One region of the Mesobacillus sp. QJM3NY_10 genome, then DNA from elsewhere that is predicted to be linked to it. Evidence: a T-box and tRNA genes for the amino acid it is inferred to sense, from the RefSeq annotation. Region 1 holds a T-box; the other regions hold tRNA genes.

Region 1 (5,391 bases):
CCATGATACCTGGTGGATGACAGAGACGGGTGCACAATTAATCTGTAACTATCCAAGCATGGAAATCAAGCCTGGATCAATGGGTAAACCAATCCCAGGCGTGAAGGCTGCGATTGTTGATGACCAGGGCAACGAATTGCCACCATACAGAATGGGCAATTTAGCAATCCAAAAGGGCTGGCCATCGATGATGCATACAATCTGGAACAACCCTCAGAAGTATGAGTCTTACTTCATGCCAGGTGACTGGTACGTTTCCGGTGACTCAGCTTATATGGATGAAGATGGCTACTTCTGGTTCCAGGGACGGATTGATGATGTCATCATGACTTCAGGTGAGCGTGTCGGACCGTTTGAAGTGGAAAGCAAGCTGGTTGAACACCCTGCAGTTGCTGAAGCTGGTGTCATCGGCAAGCCAGACCCAGTCCGCGGCGAAATCATCAAGGCGTTCATTGCTTTGCGTGACGGTTACGAGCAGTCCGACGAATTGATTGAAGAGATTCGTCAATTTGTTAAAAGAGGCCTTGCTGCACATGCTGCTCCACGTGAAATCGAGTTCCGCGATAAGCTGCCGAAAACACGAAGCGGTAAAATCATGCGCCGTGTATTGAAGGCCTGGGAACTTGACCTTCCAACTGGAGACCTTTCTACAATGGAAGATTAATAGAATCGTACAGAAGAGCGTGAAGTCGGACTTCACGCTCTTATATATTTTCAGGAAAAAGAAACACCGCATCCAACAAGATGCGGTGTTTCTACTTATATCCTATTGCTAGTTTCCGTTACCATTTCCATTCCCATCGCCGTTCCCGTTTCCGTCACCATCACCGTCGCCGTCTCCATCTCCAGGAGGTGGTGGTGGAGGTGGCTTAGGAGGATCCTTCGGTTTAGGGTCAGTTGGAGGCGGGTCTTTTGGCTTTGGATCCTTCGGTTTGTCTTCCTTTGGCGGATCCTTAGGCTCTGGCTTTTGGCCAATTTCAATTAGATTGGATGGTGCTGATTCTTTTCCGCCTATATCTACAGCAGTGACATAGAATGAACCGTCTCCAGCATTGAAAACTAAATCTGCCCCTGCTTTAATGCTGCCGACTTTTTTCTTGTTGTTATAGATTCGATAGCCGACAATATCATTTTCAGGGTGCTTGCCCCAGGTGATGGTCTTGCCTGAAAGCTTGATTCCCAGCGCTGCCGGGGTCTTGCCATTTTCACTGAGCTTATCATCTGCAACTAGAATCTTGTTCCATGCATCCTTTTTAGGGATAAGCTGCTGCGGATCTCTGATTTTATGGCCAATGATGCTTTCCATATATTCTGGATTCAGGATCACTCCAGTATCCGTGAATTCAGATGGTGTTGAATCAAGAGCGATATAGCGCTTATCGCCTACGGTTACGAATTTGTTCTCGACAAGGCTGTCATCAACCTTTGATGGAGCATACTTTGCAATAAAGTAATCTGATTCAACAAGTCCTGCTTTGGAGCAAGCACTCGATGGAAGCAAACCAGATACTCCACAATAGGATCGTTTGACGATACCGCCAGGCATCTTAAAGCGCTCTTCAGGGTCGACTAGCTGAGGAGCAACTTCATAAGCGTCGTTCATTAAGTCTGCCCAGATGTATTGGGTACGTTGGCCGTATGAAAGCCCTTTATATCGCCTTTCCAATGGTTTGTTGTGATCATACCCAAGCCATACCCCGAAGGATACATTTGGATTTGTAGCTACAAACCAGGAATCATAAAAATCGTGTCCAGTACCTGTTTTACCTGCCCAGTCAGATCCAAACTTCAGTCTGCTTTTTACAGCAGTTGCAGTTCCGCGATTAATAACATCACGCATCATATCGATTGTAAGATATGATGTCTGCGGACTGAAAACATCTACCGGTTCTGATTTATGCTGGAAAACTACGTTTCCACTCTTATCAACAATCTTTTCAATCATATAAGCATCAATGAATTTTCCGCCATTTGCAAATGTTCCAAATGCATTGGTATTCTCTTCTACAGTGACACCACCGGACAATGATCCGATCGATGTTGATAGGTTTTCATAATCATCCTTATGCAGATTAGAGAATCCCATTTTATCCAGGAAGGTTGCGGGCCTTTGGTTGATGATACTCTTGTAGGCAAGAACAGCAGGGACGTTATAAGACTTTGTCAATGCATGTCTCGCTGAAGTCAAGCCGCTGTATCTCATATCATAGTTATTAGGCCACGCTTTGCCAGATCCATTCAAAAACACTTGGACATCTGGAAGAACAGAACCAGGATGCAATTTCCCTAGCTCCATTGCAGGAGCATAAACGAGCAGCGGTTTCATAGTAGAACCGTTTTGTCTAGGTGAGTCAGTGGCATGATTTCTTTGCTGTATGTCAAAGTCACGCCCGCCGACAAAACTAATCATTTTACCAGTCTTGTTTTCAATCAGCACGGCGCCAATTTCAACCTGTTCATCAATGACAATCGTCTTGTTTGGGTCATCTGGATCAGGAACTTCCTGCGGTTTGTTGCTTCCATAATACGGATATTTGTTTGCTGTTTCCTGGTGTTTTTCATAAATTTCTTTATTGATGGTCGTGTAAATTTTATAGCCATTCTGACGGAGGTCACGGTCCGCAAGTGCTTGGTATTCTGCCATCAATTTATCGTCTTTTTTCAAGTCTTCTAGTTCATAGCCATCACGTTCAGCAAGAATCTCTGCGAGGATTGTAACGGATCGCTTCTCGATTTCAAACGTCAAGAAAGGATATTCCTCAACGGTATTATCACTAGGTACTTCTTTTACAAAGTCCTTTGTGATATCGTAGTTGATCGCTTCCTTGAACTCTTCATCGGAAATGAAGCCAGCTCCATGCATCCTTGTAACGACTGTCTTGTATCTGGAAAGGCCAGGCTCAAGTCCTTTTGGATCCTTCAGCTTGCCATGGTCACTGCTGAACGGTGTGTAACCGAACGGGCTCTGCGGAAGACCGGCAATAAAGGCAGCCTGAGGCAATGTCAGATCCTTCGCTTCTTTTCCGAAGATTCCTTGAGCTGCGGCCTGGACACCGGCAATGTTGCTGCCATTCGCGTTTCGTCCGAACGTGGCGACATTCAAATAGGCTTCAAGGATTTCTTTTTTATCAAAAAATTTCTCGAGACGAAGGGCGAGCAGAATTTCTTTCGCTTTACGCTCGAAGGAAATTTCATTCGTCAGGATCTGGTTCTTAATGAGCTGCTGTGTGAGTGTACTACCTCCGGAGGATGTCGCTGAGTTTGTTACCTCCTGGAAAAGTGCGCGCATGATTGCTTTTGGAACGACGCCATCATGCTCATAAAAGTACTCATCTTCTGTTGCGACTACTGCATTTACCAAATGCTTCGACATATCTTCAAGCTTTACTTCCTCACGGTATAAATCCGTTCGGAGCTTGCCAAGATAAACATCGTTATCAAAATATAAATCCGATGTTTCTTCATAGTTGTAGATATCTTTCCTCATATTCTCATAAGGTCGGATTTGTTCATCTTTGACAAGGGATGCGAAGTACCCGGCACCTGTACCAGCGGCGAATCCACCACCGAGAACCAATACAATGATCAATAACAACAGCATGTTCCAGACAACTGAATAAGTAATCCGGGCTCCTTTTACGGTCTTTTTATTCGTAAAAAAAGCACCAAAGGATTTAAGCTTCTCTTTCCAAGCCTGTTTTCCCTCATGCATTCATATCATTCCCCCTAAAATCACATACATTATAGCATAAACAGGCTGTCGAATAGATGTTAATGTGAATTTTTCTGAAAATTTATGTCGAATTTGACAACAAGTATTGCTTTATGGTAAAAATGCTTTATTAACTTTATAGTGAAAAGCTTTGAAGGGAATTAGTAGTGCTTCTGTCAATGTTCCAGAAAGCCGGCGGCCGCTGTGAGCCGGTACAAACAGAAGGATGAATTACCTCCCCGAGCGCCGCAGTGAACATATTCATCAGTAGCCGCGGACGGTTTAACCGTTATTTTATTGAGTGGAAGACAGTGTTTATTTTGTTTTCAAGCCGGGTGGTACCGCGCATACAGCGCCCCTGCATTTATTGCAGGGGCGTTTTTTATTGGGCGAAAATCCGGTTACGAAATATATATTCGAATGGAGGAAGAAAAGATGGAATTACTAAAAGATCTCGAATGGCGCGGGATTATTTACCAGCAAACAGATGAAGAGGGAATGAAGGATTTACTTTCGAAGGAAAAGATCTCTCTATACTGTGGTGTCGATCCAACAGCGGACAGCATGCATATCGGTCACCTTCTTCCGTTCCTGACTCTGCGCCGTTTCCAGAATGCTGGGCATCGTCCGATTGTTCTAGTCGGAGGAGCGACTGGATTGATTGGCGATCCAAGCGGAAAGAGTGAGGAACGTAAACTGCAGACACTTGAGCAAGTTCAGCTAAATGTAGAAGGCATCAAGAAACAGCTTGGCCAAATTTTTGATATTGAAGGTGCCAATGGCGCTTTGATGGTCAATAACTACGATTGGGCAGGGTCCATGGATGTCGTTACATTCCTGCGTGACTTCGGAAAGCATGTTGGCGTCAATTACATGCTCGCAAAGGACACAATTGCTTCAAGGCTCGAAACGGGTATTTCATTTACGGAATTCACTTACACGATCCTGCAGGCGATGGATTTCTACCACTTATACGAAAAACATGACTGCAAATTGCAGATTGGCGGCAGCGACCAATGGGGTAATATTACGACCGGTCTTGAATTGATCCGCAAAATGTCTGCTGAAGGCTCAAAAGCTTTCGGATTGACTATTCCACTTGTCACAAAGGCAGACGGAACAAAATTCGGAAAGTCAGAAAGCGGAGCTGTATGGCTTGATCCAGAAAAAACGTCACCATACGAGTTCTACCAGTTCTGGATCAACACAGCTGATGCTGATGTCGTGAAGTACTTGAAATTCTTCACTTTCTTAGAAAAAGAAGAGATCGAAGCGCTGGAAAAAGCGGTTGAGGAAGAGCCACATCTTCGCAAGGCTCAAAAAGCCCTTGCAGAAGAAATGACACGAATGATCCATGGCGAAGAATCACTTCAGCAGGCAATCAGGATTTCAGCAGCACTTTTTAGCGGCGACATTAAAAACCTGAGCGCTAATGAAATCAAGCAAGGCTTCAAAGATGTTCCTTCTTTTACAGTGGAAGGGGAAGAAGAGCAAGGCTTAGTCGACTTGCTGGTGGCAGCGAAAATCTCGCCATCCAAGCGCCAGGCGCGTGAAGATGTAACGAACGGTGCAGTCTCCCTGAACGGAGAGCGCGTCACCGACACTGCCTATGTCCTTAGCGATGCAGACAAGATCGACGGACAGTTTACCATCGTCCGCCGCGGAAAAAAGAAGTACTT
Region 2 (5,391 bases), 2.2 Mb from region 1:
GAGCACTCGGCTGTTAACCGAGCGGTCGTAGGTTCGAATCCTACCTGCGGAGCCAATTTGGAGAGCTGTCCGAGAGGTCGAAGGAGCACGATTGGAAATCGTGTAGACGGTCAACGCTGTCTCAAGGGTTCGAATCCCTTGCTCTCCGCCATAGAAATTTATATCTGGCCCCTTGGTCAAGCGGTTAAGACACCGCCCTTTCACGGCGGTAACACGGGTTCGAATCCCGTAGGGGTCACCAAGATTTTTTCGCACTAGCGAAAATAATCATCCTTAATATCATCACGCTAGCGATTACAAATGGAGGATTAGCTCAGCTGGGAGAGCATCTGCCTTACAAGCAGAGGGTCGGCGGTTCGATCCCGTCATCCTCCACCAAGATTTTTTCGCGCTAGCGAAAATAATCTTCATATTATTGTCGCGGGGTGGAGCAACGAGCGTTACTTCACTGAATGAACTGCGAGTTGTACCGATCGAGCAGCAGCTTGGATAAGCTTCCTGAGATCGGGACAGTCATTGCTCTCAAAGAGCATGCGCAAAACAATATTATTATTACCGTCGCGGGGTGGAGCAGTCCGGTAGCTCGTCGGGCTCATAACCCGAAGGTCGCAGGTTCAAATCCTGCCCCCGCAATTAATAAAAGTTCTTTTCAAGTACTTCACTTGAAAAAACTTTGGTCCCGTGGTGTAGCGGTTAACATGCCTGCCTGTCACGCAGGAGATCGCCGGTTCGATCCCGGTCGGGACCGCCATTTTAATTAGTGGCTCAGTAGCTCAGTTGGTAGAGCAGATTGCTCACTTCCTGAATAAGCTTCTGCGGCAATCTGCGAGAAAGACCGAAGGTCATTCGAGCAAAGGACTTAAACAAGTCAAGGTTTAGGCAACAATATTATAGTGGCTCAGTAGCTCAGTCGGTAGAGCAAAGGACTGAAAATCCTTGTGTCGGCGGTTCGATTCCGTCCTGAGCCACCATTTATACAATACCTGGTTATCCAGGGAATTTGCTAAAATGGGTTTTTCAACACCAGAAAAAATGTTATAGTGGAGGGGTAGCGAAGTGGCTAAACGCGGCGGACTGTAAATCCGCTCCCTCAGGGTTCGGCGGTTCGAATCCGTCCCCCTCCACCACTTAATATAGGGGTATAGTTTAAAGGTAGAACGAAGGTCTCCAAAACCTTTGGTGTGGGTTCGATTCCTACTACCCCTGCCAATTTTATAATGGCGATTGTGGCGAAGTGGTTAACGCACCTGATTGTGGTTCAGGCATTCGTGGGTTCGATTCCCATCAGTCGCCCCATTATAATCACATTTTCAATACTAATGGAATACAATATATTGGGCTATAGCCAAGCGGTAAGGCATCGCACTTTGACTGCGACATGCGTTGGTTCGAATCCAGCTAGCCCAGCCATTTTTTGCGGAAGTAGTTCAGTGGTAGAATACAACCTTGCCAAGGTTGGGGTCGCGGGTTCGAATCCCGTCTTCCGCTCCAAAAATATATGGCGGCATAGCCAAGTGGTAAGGCAAAGGTCTGCAAAACCTTTATTCACCGGTTCAAATCCGGTTGCCGCCTCCACTAAAACATTAGTGGTAGCAAAAAGCAAGACATCTTAATATGCCGGTGTGGCGGAATTGGCAGACGCGCACGACTCAAAATCGTGTTCCTTCTGGAGTGTCGGTTCGACCCCGACCACCGGTACCATTTTTATTATAAACAGGATTTCCTGTTTTCTTTATTTCATAGAGATATGTATGCGGGTGTAGTTTAGTGGTAAAACCTCAGCCTTCCAAGCTGATGATGAGGGTTCGATTCCCTTCACCCGCTCCATACATACGTAACTAATGCAGCATGTCGTTTCCAGAAAACGATATGCTGCATTTTTTTGTTTTTATAGTAGATAGATAAGCTAAACGATATGAAGGCAAAAGAAAAAGGATGCATCAGCATCCGATCATTCTATAAGTGCCAGTCCCTCCATGGATTTGGGTAAACATATTCATTAGTGATTGTGTCATTTTTTGCATGCTCTCTGGTGGAGTTGAGGGTCTTAAATATACAATCTGCAGGGCATTTGTCGTCGATGCTGTTACGGCCGATCTTTCTGAATCGACAAATGGGCTGCCGAATGGTCCTTGTTCATCTGCAGAGGTTATTAGGTTGGCAAGGTTATTGGTTCTTCCATTTAGACCTTTGTATTCTTCGCTTTCTTCTCCGATGTTAATCGATACATTCCCTACAAGCTTATCACTGTCATAAATTCCTATTGGAATTTGATATTCAAGTGAGAAGAAGTTATTTAAATCTATCGCACTATGTATGGATTGAAGATAATTCTGCTTTGCGATCCTGCGGTAGAGGGCTTCGGCCGAATGTCTATATCGGTTTGGATCCTTCCCTGTTGTTTTAAATATTCCTCGCCACTCTTTGATGCCTTCAAGCTCGGTTACGTTTTTTTCCAGAAGGTCGAAGTAAATTGATTCCTGGAAAAGCTGAAGTCTGCCCTTTAACATTTGCGGAGACTCGCCAACCTGTATGTCTTTATATTCGATAATCCCGACTGTGAATCCGGGAATGAGATCACCTATCAACCTTGAAACTTGAATTTCCATTGATTCCACCTCCAAATCTGCTTTAAAATAGTTTATCATAAAAGTAATTTGCATTTAAATTTATGGGATTTCAATATAAATATCAAAATGGAGAGGAGGAATCTGCAAATGGATACAGTAAGTTTGAAGCAGGATATTATTGAATACAGCAAAACAATCGGGATTGATAAAATTGGTTTTGCAGCTCCTTCAACTTTTGAAGAAATGAAGGTCAGGTTATACAGGCAGCAGGAACTACAATATCAATCCGGGTTCGAGGAAAAGGATATTGAGAAGAGAACGGAGCCTAGCCTTATTTTTGACGGTCCTAAATCGATCATTTCGATTGCACTTGCTTATCCTTCAAAGATGAAGACGAAAGTTGTCAGCAAGAAGGGAGAACGTCGGGGAATCTTCTGCCGTGCATCATGGGGGACTGATTACCACATGGTGCTCAGGGACAGGCTGAAAAAATTGGAGGATTATATTGCTTCGAAGGTACCTGGCTCAATGTTCAAATCGATGGTCGATACGGGCGAACTTGTTGACAGGGCTGTTGCCGAGCGGGCAGGGATAGGCTGGAGCGGAAAAAACTGCTCCATTATCACTCCAGAGTATGGATCCTACGTTTATTTAGGTGAAATGATTACGAATATACCGTTTGCCCCCGATACGCCTATGGAGGATCGCTGTGGCACCTGCAATAAGTGTGTGGAAGTTTGTCCTACTGGGGCACTTGTACAGGGCGGGCAGCTTGACGCACAAAAGTGCATTGCCTTCGTAACACAAACGAAGGGTTTTTTGGCTGATGAATTCCGCGAAAAATTGGGTAATCGCTTATATGGCTGTGATACTTGCCAGACCGTTTGTCCCGAGAACAAAGGGAAGGATTTTCATTTCCATGAAGAAATGGAGCCAGACCCTGAAATTGCGAAGCCGCTCCTAAAACCTTTACTAACCATAAGCAACCGTGATTTCAAAGAAAAGTACGGACATGTCTCCGGTTCGTGGAGAGGAAAGAAGCCTATTCAGCGCAATGCGGTCATTGCCCTTGCGCATTATAAGGATGATACAGCAATACCTGAGTTGATCAAGGTAATGCAGGATGACCCAAGACCTGTACTCAGGGGGACGGCAGCATGGGCGCTTGGTAAAATTGGCGGTAGTGAAGCGTTGGACGCACTGAAACATGCCTCTGCTGTTGAGAAGGATGAGGAAGTATTAAAGGAGATCAGTAAGGGACTGGAGTTTTTTAAGGACAACTCAGAGTCGAATATTACAGTGTAAGAAGGATGGATTTAGTCAAATCCATTCTTTTTTTTAGGCTCATTTCTCAAACTTTGTGGCTATTGAATACAAAATAGGAATGAATGTATTATGTTTCTTCGCAAATTTGACTCTTAATATGAGAAATGAGCATGCCAACTTAATACCGAACAAAAAATGGCTAAGTTTTACGTTAAAATCGGCTTTAGGATTTTAACAACAATCTTGACCAAAACAGCCTTTTTTTATGCGTGAAATCCTGGAACGCTTCATAAATATGAAAGGTGAAGGGAGAGATGAACATGCGTGAACAACTGCAGGAACTGCTGGAACAACGTGTCCTTCAATGTGTATCAATGCCGCGAAATCAACTGCACGAGTGTCCCAGTATAGAGATGAAAAAGCAGAGTTTTGCCAATAGGTCTGCTGAAATTGTAAAAGCAAAGGCAAATGGCAGAGTAATAGAGAAGTTTGAAGATAAGGAAAATGCCAAGGTTTTATATGAGGTTCATTTTCAGTATTTGATTAAGCAACGGGGATTATTTTACATGGAGGAGGAAGTGGAGAAGAGGGAGGCTGAATTTTACAAGGGCGTCCTGGTAAAGGATGAAAAGATGAATGAAATCAAAGGATCCCAGGGCAGCCATGAAGCGATGCCTGCTATTGCACAGGAGGAGGGAGACCAGGAGAGGAAGGGATTCAAATATGACAGGCTGAAGGCCGTCCAGTATGCGGAAAGATGGTGGAATGACTACAATCCTGCATATAAAAAGTTCGAGGTCGACTGTACCAACTATATCTCGCAATGCCTTCATCAGGGCGGAGGGCCGATGCGCGGGTATCCAAATCGAAGCAATGGCTGGTGGATGCAGAATGATAATTGGAGTTTCAGCTGGTCGGTCGCCAATGCGATGCGCTGGCACATCCCAGGTTCTAAGTTGGGCTTGAGGGGAAGAGAAGTGAAAAGTGCTGATAAACTGAAACTAGGAGATGTCATCTGCTATGATTTCGAGGGGGATGGACGTTTCGACCATACCACGATTGTTACAGGACACGACGCGGATGGAATGCCGCTGGTCAATGCCCATACGTATAACAGCAGGATGAGATATTGGGCATATGAAGATTCAACCGCCTATACCCCGAATATTAAATACAAGTTCTTAACGATTACGGATGATCATGATGATATTTAATGACATACCCAAACGAATACAGCGCCATTTCTTTTGCTGAGAAGCAGTGTAGTGGTATAATGGCTTTAGTTTTTATTAGAGGTGAAAGTCATGGCATTGCATGTTGTATTATATCAGCCGCTCATTCCAGCAAACACTGGCAATATAGCGCGCACATGCGCCGGTACAGATACCGAGCTTCACTTAATCAGGCCGTTGGGGTTTTCAACGGATGACAAGATGTTGAAGAGGGCGGGTTTGGATTACTGGGAGCATGTGAAAATTCATTATTATGATTCGCTTGAGGACTTTTATCAACAGAACGAGGGCGGAGAATTCTTTTACGTGACCAAATTTGGCAA
Region 3 (5,391 bases), 1.3 Mb from region 1:
GAGGGAGCAATTGCCTCAAAGCTTTTTTTGTTCCTTGAAAACTAGATAATCGTAAGTAAGAAGAACCAAGAAAAAAAACCGAGTAATCGCCATTTTAGTTTTTCTCTCTATTTAATAGAGAAATGACCTTTTAGGTTAAGTTAGAAAGGGCGCACGGTGGATGCCTTGGCACTAGGAGCCGATGAAGGACGGGACTAACACCGATATGCTTCGGGGAGCTGTAAGTAAGCTTTGATCCGGAGATTTCCGAATGGGGAAACCCACTGTTCGTAATGGGACAGTATCTTTACCTGAATACATAGGGTATTGAAGGCAGACCCGGGGAACTGAAACATCTAAGTACCCGGAGGAAGAGAAAGCAAACGCGATTCCCTGAGTAGCGGCGAGCGAAACGGGACATAGCCCAAACCAAGAGGCTTGCCTCTTGGGGTTGTAGGACACTCAACATGGAGTTACAAAGGAACGGGGTAGATGAAGTGGTCTGGAAAGGCCCGTCAAAGAAGGTAAAAACCCTGTAGTTGAAACTTCGTTCCCTCCTGAGTGGATCCTGAGTACGGCGGGACACGAGAAATCCCGTCGGAAGCTGGGAGGACCATCTCCCAAGGCTAAATACTCCCTAGTGACCGATAGTGAACCAGTACCGTGAGGGAAAGGTGAAAAGCACCCCGGAAGGGGAGTGAAATAGATCCTGAAACCGTGTGCCTACAAGTAGTCAGAGCCCGTTAATGGGTGATGGCGTGCCTTTTGTAGAATGAACCGGCGAGTTACGATTACATGCAAGGTTAAGTTGAGAAGACGGAGCCGCAGCGAAAGCGAGTCTGAATAGGGCGAATGAGTATGTGGTCGTAGACCCGAAACCAGGTGATCTACCCATGTCCAGGGTGAAGGTTGGGTAACACCAACTGGAGGCCCGAACCCACGCACGTTGAAAAGTGCGGGGATGAGGTGTGGGTAGCGGAGAAATTCCAATCGAACTTGGAGATAGCTGGTTCTCTCCGAAATAGCTTTAGGGCTAGCCTCACGTTGTAAGAGTCTTGGAGGTAGAGCACTGTTTGGACTAGGGGCCCTCATCGGGTTACCGAATTCAGACAAACTCCGAATGCCAAAGACTTATCCGTGGGAGTCAGACTGCGAGTGATAAGATCCGTAGTCAAAAGGGAAACAGCCCAGACCACCAGCTAAGGTCCCAAAGTATACGTTAAGTGGAAAAGGATGTGGAGTTGCTTAGACAACCAGGATGTTGGCTTAGAAGCAGCCACCATTTAAAGAGTGCGTAATAGCTCACTGGTCGAGTGACTCTGCGCCGAAAATGTACCGGGGCTAAACGTATCACCGAAGCTGTGGATTGACATCTTAGATGTCAGTGGTAGGAGAGCGTTCTAAGGGCGTTGAAGTCAGACCGTAAGGACTGGTGGAGCGCTTAGAAGTGAGAATGCCGGTATGAGTAGCGAAAGATGGGTGAGAATCCCATCCACCGAATGCCCAAGGTTTCCTGAGGAAGGCTCGTCCTCTCAGGGTTAGTCGGGACCTAAGCCGAGGCCGAAAGGCGTAGGCGATGGACAACAGGTTGATATTCCTGTACCACCTCTTTATCGTTTGAGCAATGGGGGGACGCAGTAGGATAGGGTAAGCGCGCTGTTGGATATGCGCGTCTAAGCAGTTAGGCTGCAAGTGAGGCAAATCCCGCTTGCGTGAAGGCTGAGCTGTGACAGCGAGGGAAATATAGTACCGAAGTTCCTGATTCCACACTGCCAAGAAAAGCCTCTAGCGAGATAAAAGGTGCCCGTACCGCAAACCGACACAGGTAGGCGAGGAGAGAATCCTAAGGTGAGCGAGAGAACTCTCGTTAAGGAACTCGGCAAAATGACCCCGTAACTTCGGGAGAAGGGGTGCTCATTTGGGTGAATAGCCTAGATGAGCCGCAGTGAATAGGCCCAGGCGACTGTTTAGCAAAAACACAGGTCTCTGCGAAGCCGCAAGGCGAAGTATAGGGGCTGACGCCTGCCCGGTGCTGGAAGGTTAAGAGGAGGGGTTAGCTCACGCGAAGCTCTGAATCGAAGCCCCAGTAAACGGCGGCCGTAACTATAACGGTCCTAAGGTAGCGAAATTCCTTGTCGGGTAAGTTCCGACCCGCACGAAAGGCGTAACGATCTGGGCACTGTCTCAACGAGAGACTCGGTGAAATTATAGTACCTGTGAAGATGCAGGTTACCCGCGACAGGACGGAAAGACCCCGTGGAGCTTTACTGTAGCCTGATATTGAATTTTGGTACAGCTTGTACAGGATAGGTAGGAGCCTGAGAAACCGGAGCGCCAGCTTCGGTGGAGGCGTCGGTGGGATACTACCCTGGCTGTATTGAAATTCTAACCCACGCCCCTGATCGGGGCGGGAGACAGTGTCAGGTGGGCAGTTTGACTGGGGCGGTCGCCTCCTAAAGAGTAACGGAGGCGCCCAAAGGTTCCCTCAGAATGGTTGGAAATCATTCGCAGAGTGTAAAGGCACAAGGGAGCTTGACTGCGAGACCTACAAGTCGAGCAGGGACGAAAGTCGGGCTTAGTGATCCGGTGGTTCCGCATGGAAGGGCCATCGCTCAACGGATAAAAGCTACCCCGGGGATAACAGGCTTATCTCCCCCAAGAGTCCACATCGACGGGGAGGTTTGGCACCTCGATGTCGGCTCATCGCATCCTGGGGCTGTAGTCGGTCCCAAGGGTTGGGCTGTTCGCCCATTAAAGCGGTACGCGAGCTGGGTTCAGAACGTCGTGAGACAGTTCGGTCCCTATCCGTCGTGGGCGCAGGAAATTTGAGAGGAGCTGTCCTTAGTACGAGAGGACCGGGATGGACGCACCGCTGGTGTACCAGTTGTCTTGCCAAAGGCATCGCTGGGTAGCTATGTGCGGACGGGATAAGTGCTGAAAGCATCTAAGCATGAAGCCCCCCTCAAGATGAGATTTCCCATAGCGCAAGCTAGTAAGAACCCTGAAAGATGATCAGGTTGATAGGTCAGAGGTGGAAGCGCGGTGACGTGTGGAGCTGACTGATACTAATCGTTCGAGGACTTAACCAAAAAAGATTACTCGTTTCTTCTTATTCTTCTTACACATTATCTAGTTTTGAGGGAATAAAGTTTTTTGCGATAGTAAAATAACTTAAAAATTTCCTCTTGAAAAATGCATAAAAGACAGTATAATAAATATTGTTCTTGAAAAATTGTCTGGTGGCGATGGCGAGAAGGTCACACCCGTTCCCATACCGAACACGGAAGTTAAGCTTCTCAGCGCCGATGGTAGTTGGGGGTTTCCCCCTGTGAGAGTAGGACGCCGCCGGGCGATTATGCTTTTTCATCTTGGACAACTTCTAAGATGAGGCAACCGAATCATCTGCAAGAGTTATGTTAATTACCATTATTCCGCAGTAGCTCAGTGGTAGAGCACTCGGCTGTTAACCGAGCGGTCGTAGGTTCGAATCCTACCTGCGGAGCCATTATCTCTAATGATGAAAGTCATTTGAGCTGGCAGCAAAATGCTTCCATAGCTCAGCAGGTAGAGCACTTCCATGGTAAGGAAGAGGTCAGCGGTTCGAGCCCGCTTGGAAGCTCTGAATATATTATTATACGGCCCCTTGGTCAAGCGGTTAAGACACCGCCCTTTCACGGCGGTAACACGGGTTCGAATCCCGTAGGGGTCACCAAGATTTTTTCGCGCTAGCGAAAATAATCATCATTAATTTCATGCTAGTGATGAAAACATCAGCGAATAAAATTATGGAGGATTAGCTCAGCTGGGAGAGCATCTGCCTTACAAGCAGAGGGTCGGCGGTTCGATCCCGTCATCCTCCACCATGATTTTTCACTCAGTGAAAACAATCTTCATTAACTTGCCGGTGTAGCTCAATTGGTAGAGCAACTGACTTGTAATCAGTAGGTTGGGGGTTCAAGTCCTCTTGCCGGCACCATCTTTCTAACTTCCCTGAATAAGCTTCAGCGGAAAGATGCGAGAAATCCCGAAGGGATTTTGAGCATGTACCTAGTTAGGAAGTTTCTTTATGTGGAGGGGTAGCGAAGTGGCTAAACGCGGCGGACTGTAAATCCGCTCCCTCAGGGTTCGGCGGTTCGAATCCGTCCCCCTCCACCATTTTAATACATATTAAAATTGGACAAGCTACTAATGTCCTTTTTATTTTTTCATTGGGCTATAGCCAAGCGGTAAGGCATCGCACTTTGACTGCGACATGCGTTGGTTCGAATCCAGCTAGCCCAGCCATTAACGAGCCATTAGCTCAGTCGGTAGAGCATCTGACTTTTAATCAGAGGGTCGAAGGTTCGAGTCCTTCATGGCTCACTCATGTTAAGACCCCTAAGAATGAACTTAATCCTTTATTTTTAGGGGTTTTATCTATTATAATAAAATCATGCGGAAGTAGTTCAGTGGTAGAATACAACCTTGCCAAGGTTGGGGTCGCGGGTTCGAATCCCGTCTTCCGCTCCAAATGGGGCCTTAGCTCAGCTGGGAGAGCGCCTGCCTTGCACGCAGGAGGTCAGCGGTTCGATCCCGCTAGGCTCCACCATCACACTACATAAATACCATTTCAGCCATAAATCCAACCGGGTTTATGGCTTTTTTTATTTTTTATTTAAGACAGGTTTGAAGGATTATGGGCTAAAGCTGTCAAGAAAGTGCAGTAATTATGACAGGTTTCAGGCTGCGGAGGCCAAAGCTGTCAAGAAAAAGCAGTTATTGTGACAGGTTTTAGGTTGCGGAGGCCAAAGCTGTCAAGAAAGTTCTGTTATTATGACAGGTTTCAGGCTGCGGAGGCCAAAGCTGTCAAGAAAAAGCAGTTATTGTGACAGGTTTCAGGTAGCGGAGCACCAAGCTGTCAAGAAAGTTCTGTTATTATGACAGGTTTCAGCTAATGGAGCCCAAAGCTGTCAAGAAAAAGCAGTTATTGTGACAGGTTTTAGGTTGTGGAGGCCAAAGCTGTCAAGAAAAAGCCGTTATTATGACAGGTTTCAGGTAGTGAAGCTCAAAGCTGTCAAGAAAAAGCCGTTATTGTGACAGGTTTCAGGTTGCGGAGGCCAAAGCTGTCAAGAAAAAGCCGTTATTGTGACAGGTTTCAGGGTGTGAAGCTCAAAGCTGTCAAGAAAGTGCAGATCGAAGGGCGGGATCCACTGCTACTCACGCTAAAGATGATCAAACTCTACAAAAAGGTGGTCCAAGTATCCCTTAATTCAGTTCGTAAATTCACTCAATTCCAAACCGTATATATATTCATGAAATTGTCCGGTTGAGTCATTTCAATGAAAGCGTTTAAAATAAGGGGTAGATGAGAGAAAGCAAGGGGGAGAAATAAATGAAGAAACTTTCGATTATTGGCATGCCTATGGATTTGGG

The links. The T-box of region 1 lies ahead of tyrS (tyrosine--tRNA ligase). A T-box ahead of a tRNA ligase gene usually reads a tRNA of that ligase, here a tRNA-Tyr.
Region 2: it has a tRNA-Tyr gene. The T-box ahead of tyrS (tyrosine--tRNA ligase) is inferred to sense a tRNA for this amino acid. The anticodon was not compared.
Region 3: it has a tRNA-Tyr gene. The T-box ahead of tyrS (tyrosine--tRNA ligase) is inferred to sense a tRNA for this amino acid. The anticodon was not compared.

Annotation. Positions count from the first base shown of each region.
Region 1 covers NZ_CM149675.1:3,684,407-3,689,797, reverse strand. The annotation lists gene acsA (acetate--CoA ligase) at 1-664, shown strand, start outside; gene AC0VX7_RS18570 (transglycosylase domain-containing protein) at 773-3,712, opposite strand; T-box leader at 3,855-4,075, shown strand; gene tyrS (tyrosine--tRNA ligase) at 4,148-5,391, shown strand, end outside.
Region 2 covers NZ_CM149675.1:1,135,117-1,140,507, forward strand. The annotation lists tRNA gene AC0VX7_RS05670 (tRNA-Asn) at 1-55, shown strand, start outside; tRNA gene AC0VX7_RS05675 (tRNA-Ser) at 60-151, shown strand; tRNA gene AC0VX7_RS05680 (tRNA-Glu) at 167-241, shown strand; tRNA gene AC0VX7_RS05685 (tRNA-Val) at 303-378, shown strand; tRNA gene AC0VX7_RS05690 (tRNA-Met) at 560-633, shown strand; tRNA gene AC0VX7_RS05695 (tRNA-Asp) at 676-751, shown strand; tRNA gene AC0VX7_RS05700 (tRNA-Phe) at 896-971, shown strand; tRNA gene AC0VX7_RS05705 (tRNA-Tyr) at 1,043-1,127, shown strand; tRNA gene AC0VX7_RS05710 (tRNA-Trp) at 1,136-1,209, shown strand; tRNA gene AC0VX7_RS05715 (tRNA-His) at 1,221-1,296, shown strand; tRNA gene AC0VX7_RS05720 (tRNA-Gln) at 1,336-1,410, shown strand; tRNA gene AC0VX7_RS05725 (tRNA-Gly) at 1,417-1,491, shown strand; tRNA gene AC0VX7_RS05730 (tRNA-Cys) at 1,501-1,575, shown strand; tRNA gene AC0VX7_RS05735 (tRNA-Leu) at 1,617-1,701, shown strand; tRNA gene AC0VX7_RS05740 (tRNA-Gly) at 1,754-1,827, shown strand; gene AC0VX7_RS05745 (B3/B4 domain-containing protein) at 1,941-2,609, opposite strand; gene queG (tRNA epoxyqueuosine(34) reductase QueG) at 2,718-3,875, shown strand; gene AC0VX7_RS05755 (amidase domain-containing protein) at 4,157-5,050, shown strand; gene trmL (tRNA (uridine(34)/cytosine(34)/5-carboxymethylaminomethyluridine(34)-2'-O)-methyltransferase TrmL) at 5,141-5,391, shown strand, end outside.
Region 3 covers NZ_CM149675.1:174,407-179,797, forward strand. The annotation lists rRNA gene AC0VX7_RS00955 (23S ribosomal RNA) at 134-3,068, shown strand; rRNA gene rrf (5S ribosomal RNA) at 3,215-3,330, shown strand; tRNA gene AC0VX7_RS00965 (tRNA-Asn) at 3,410-3,484, shown strand; tRNA gene AC0VX7_RS00970 (tRNA-Thr) at 3,526-3,598, shown strand; tRNA gene AC0VX7_RS00975 (tRNA-Glu) at 3,617-3,691, shown strand; tRNA gene AC0VX7_RS00980 (tRNA-Val) at 3,767-3,842, shown strand; tRNA gene AC0VX7_RS00985 (tRNA-Thr) at 3,880-3,955, shown strand; tRNA gene AC0VX7_RS00990 (tRNA-Tyr) at 4,050-4,134, shown strand; tRNA gene AC0VX7_RS00995 (tRNA-Gln) at 4,189-4,263, shown strand; tRNA gene AC0VX7_RS01000 (tRNA-Lys) at 4,269-4,341, shown strand; tRNA gene AC0VX7_RS01005 (tRNA-Gly) at 4,414-4,488, shown strand; tRNA gene AC0VX7_RS01010 (tRNA-Ala) at 4,492-4,567, shown strand; gene rocF (arginase) at 5,351-5,391, shown strand, end outside.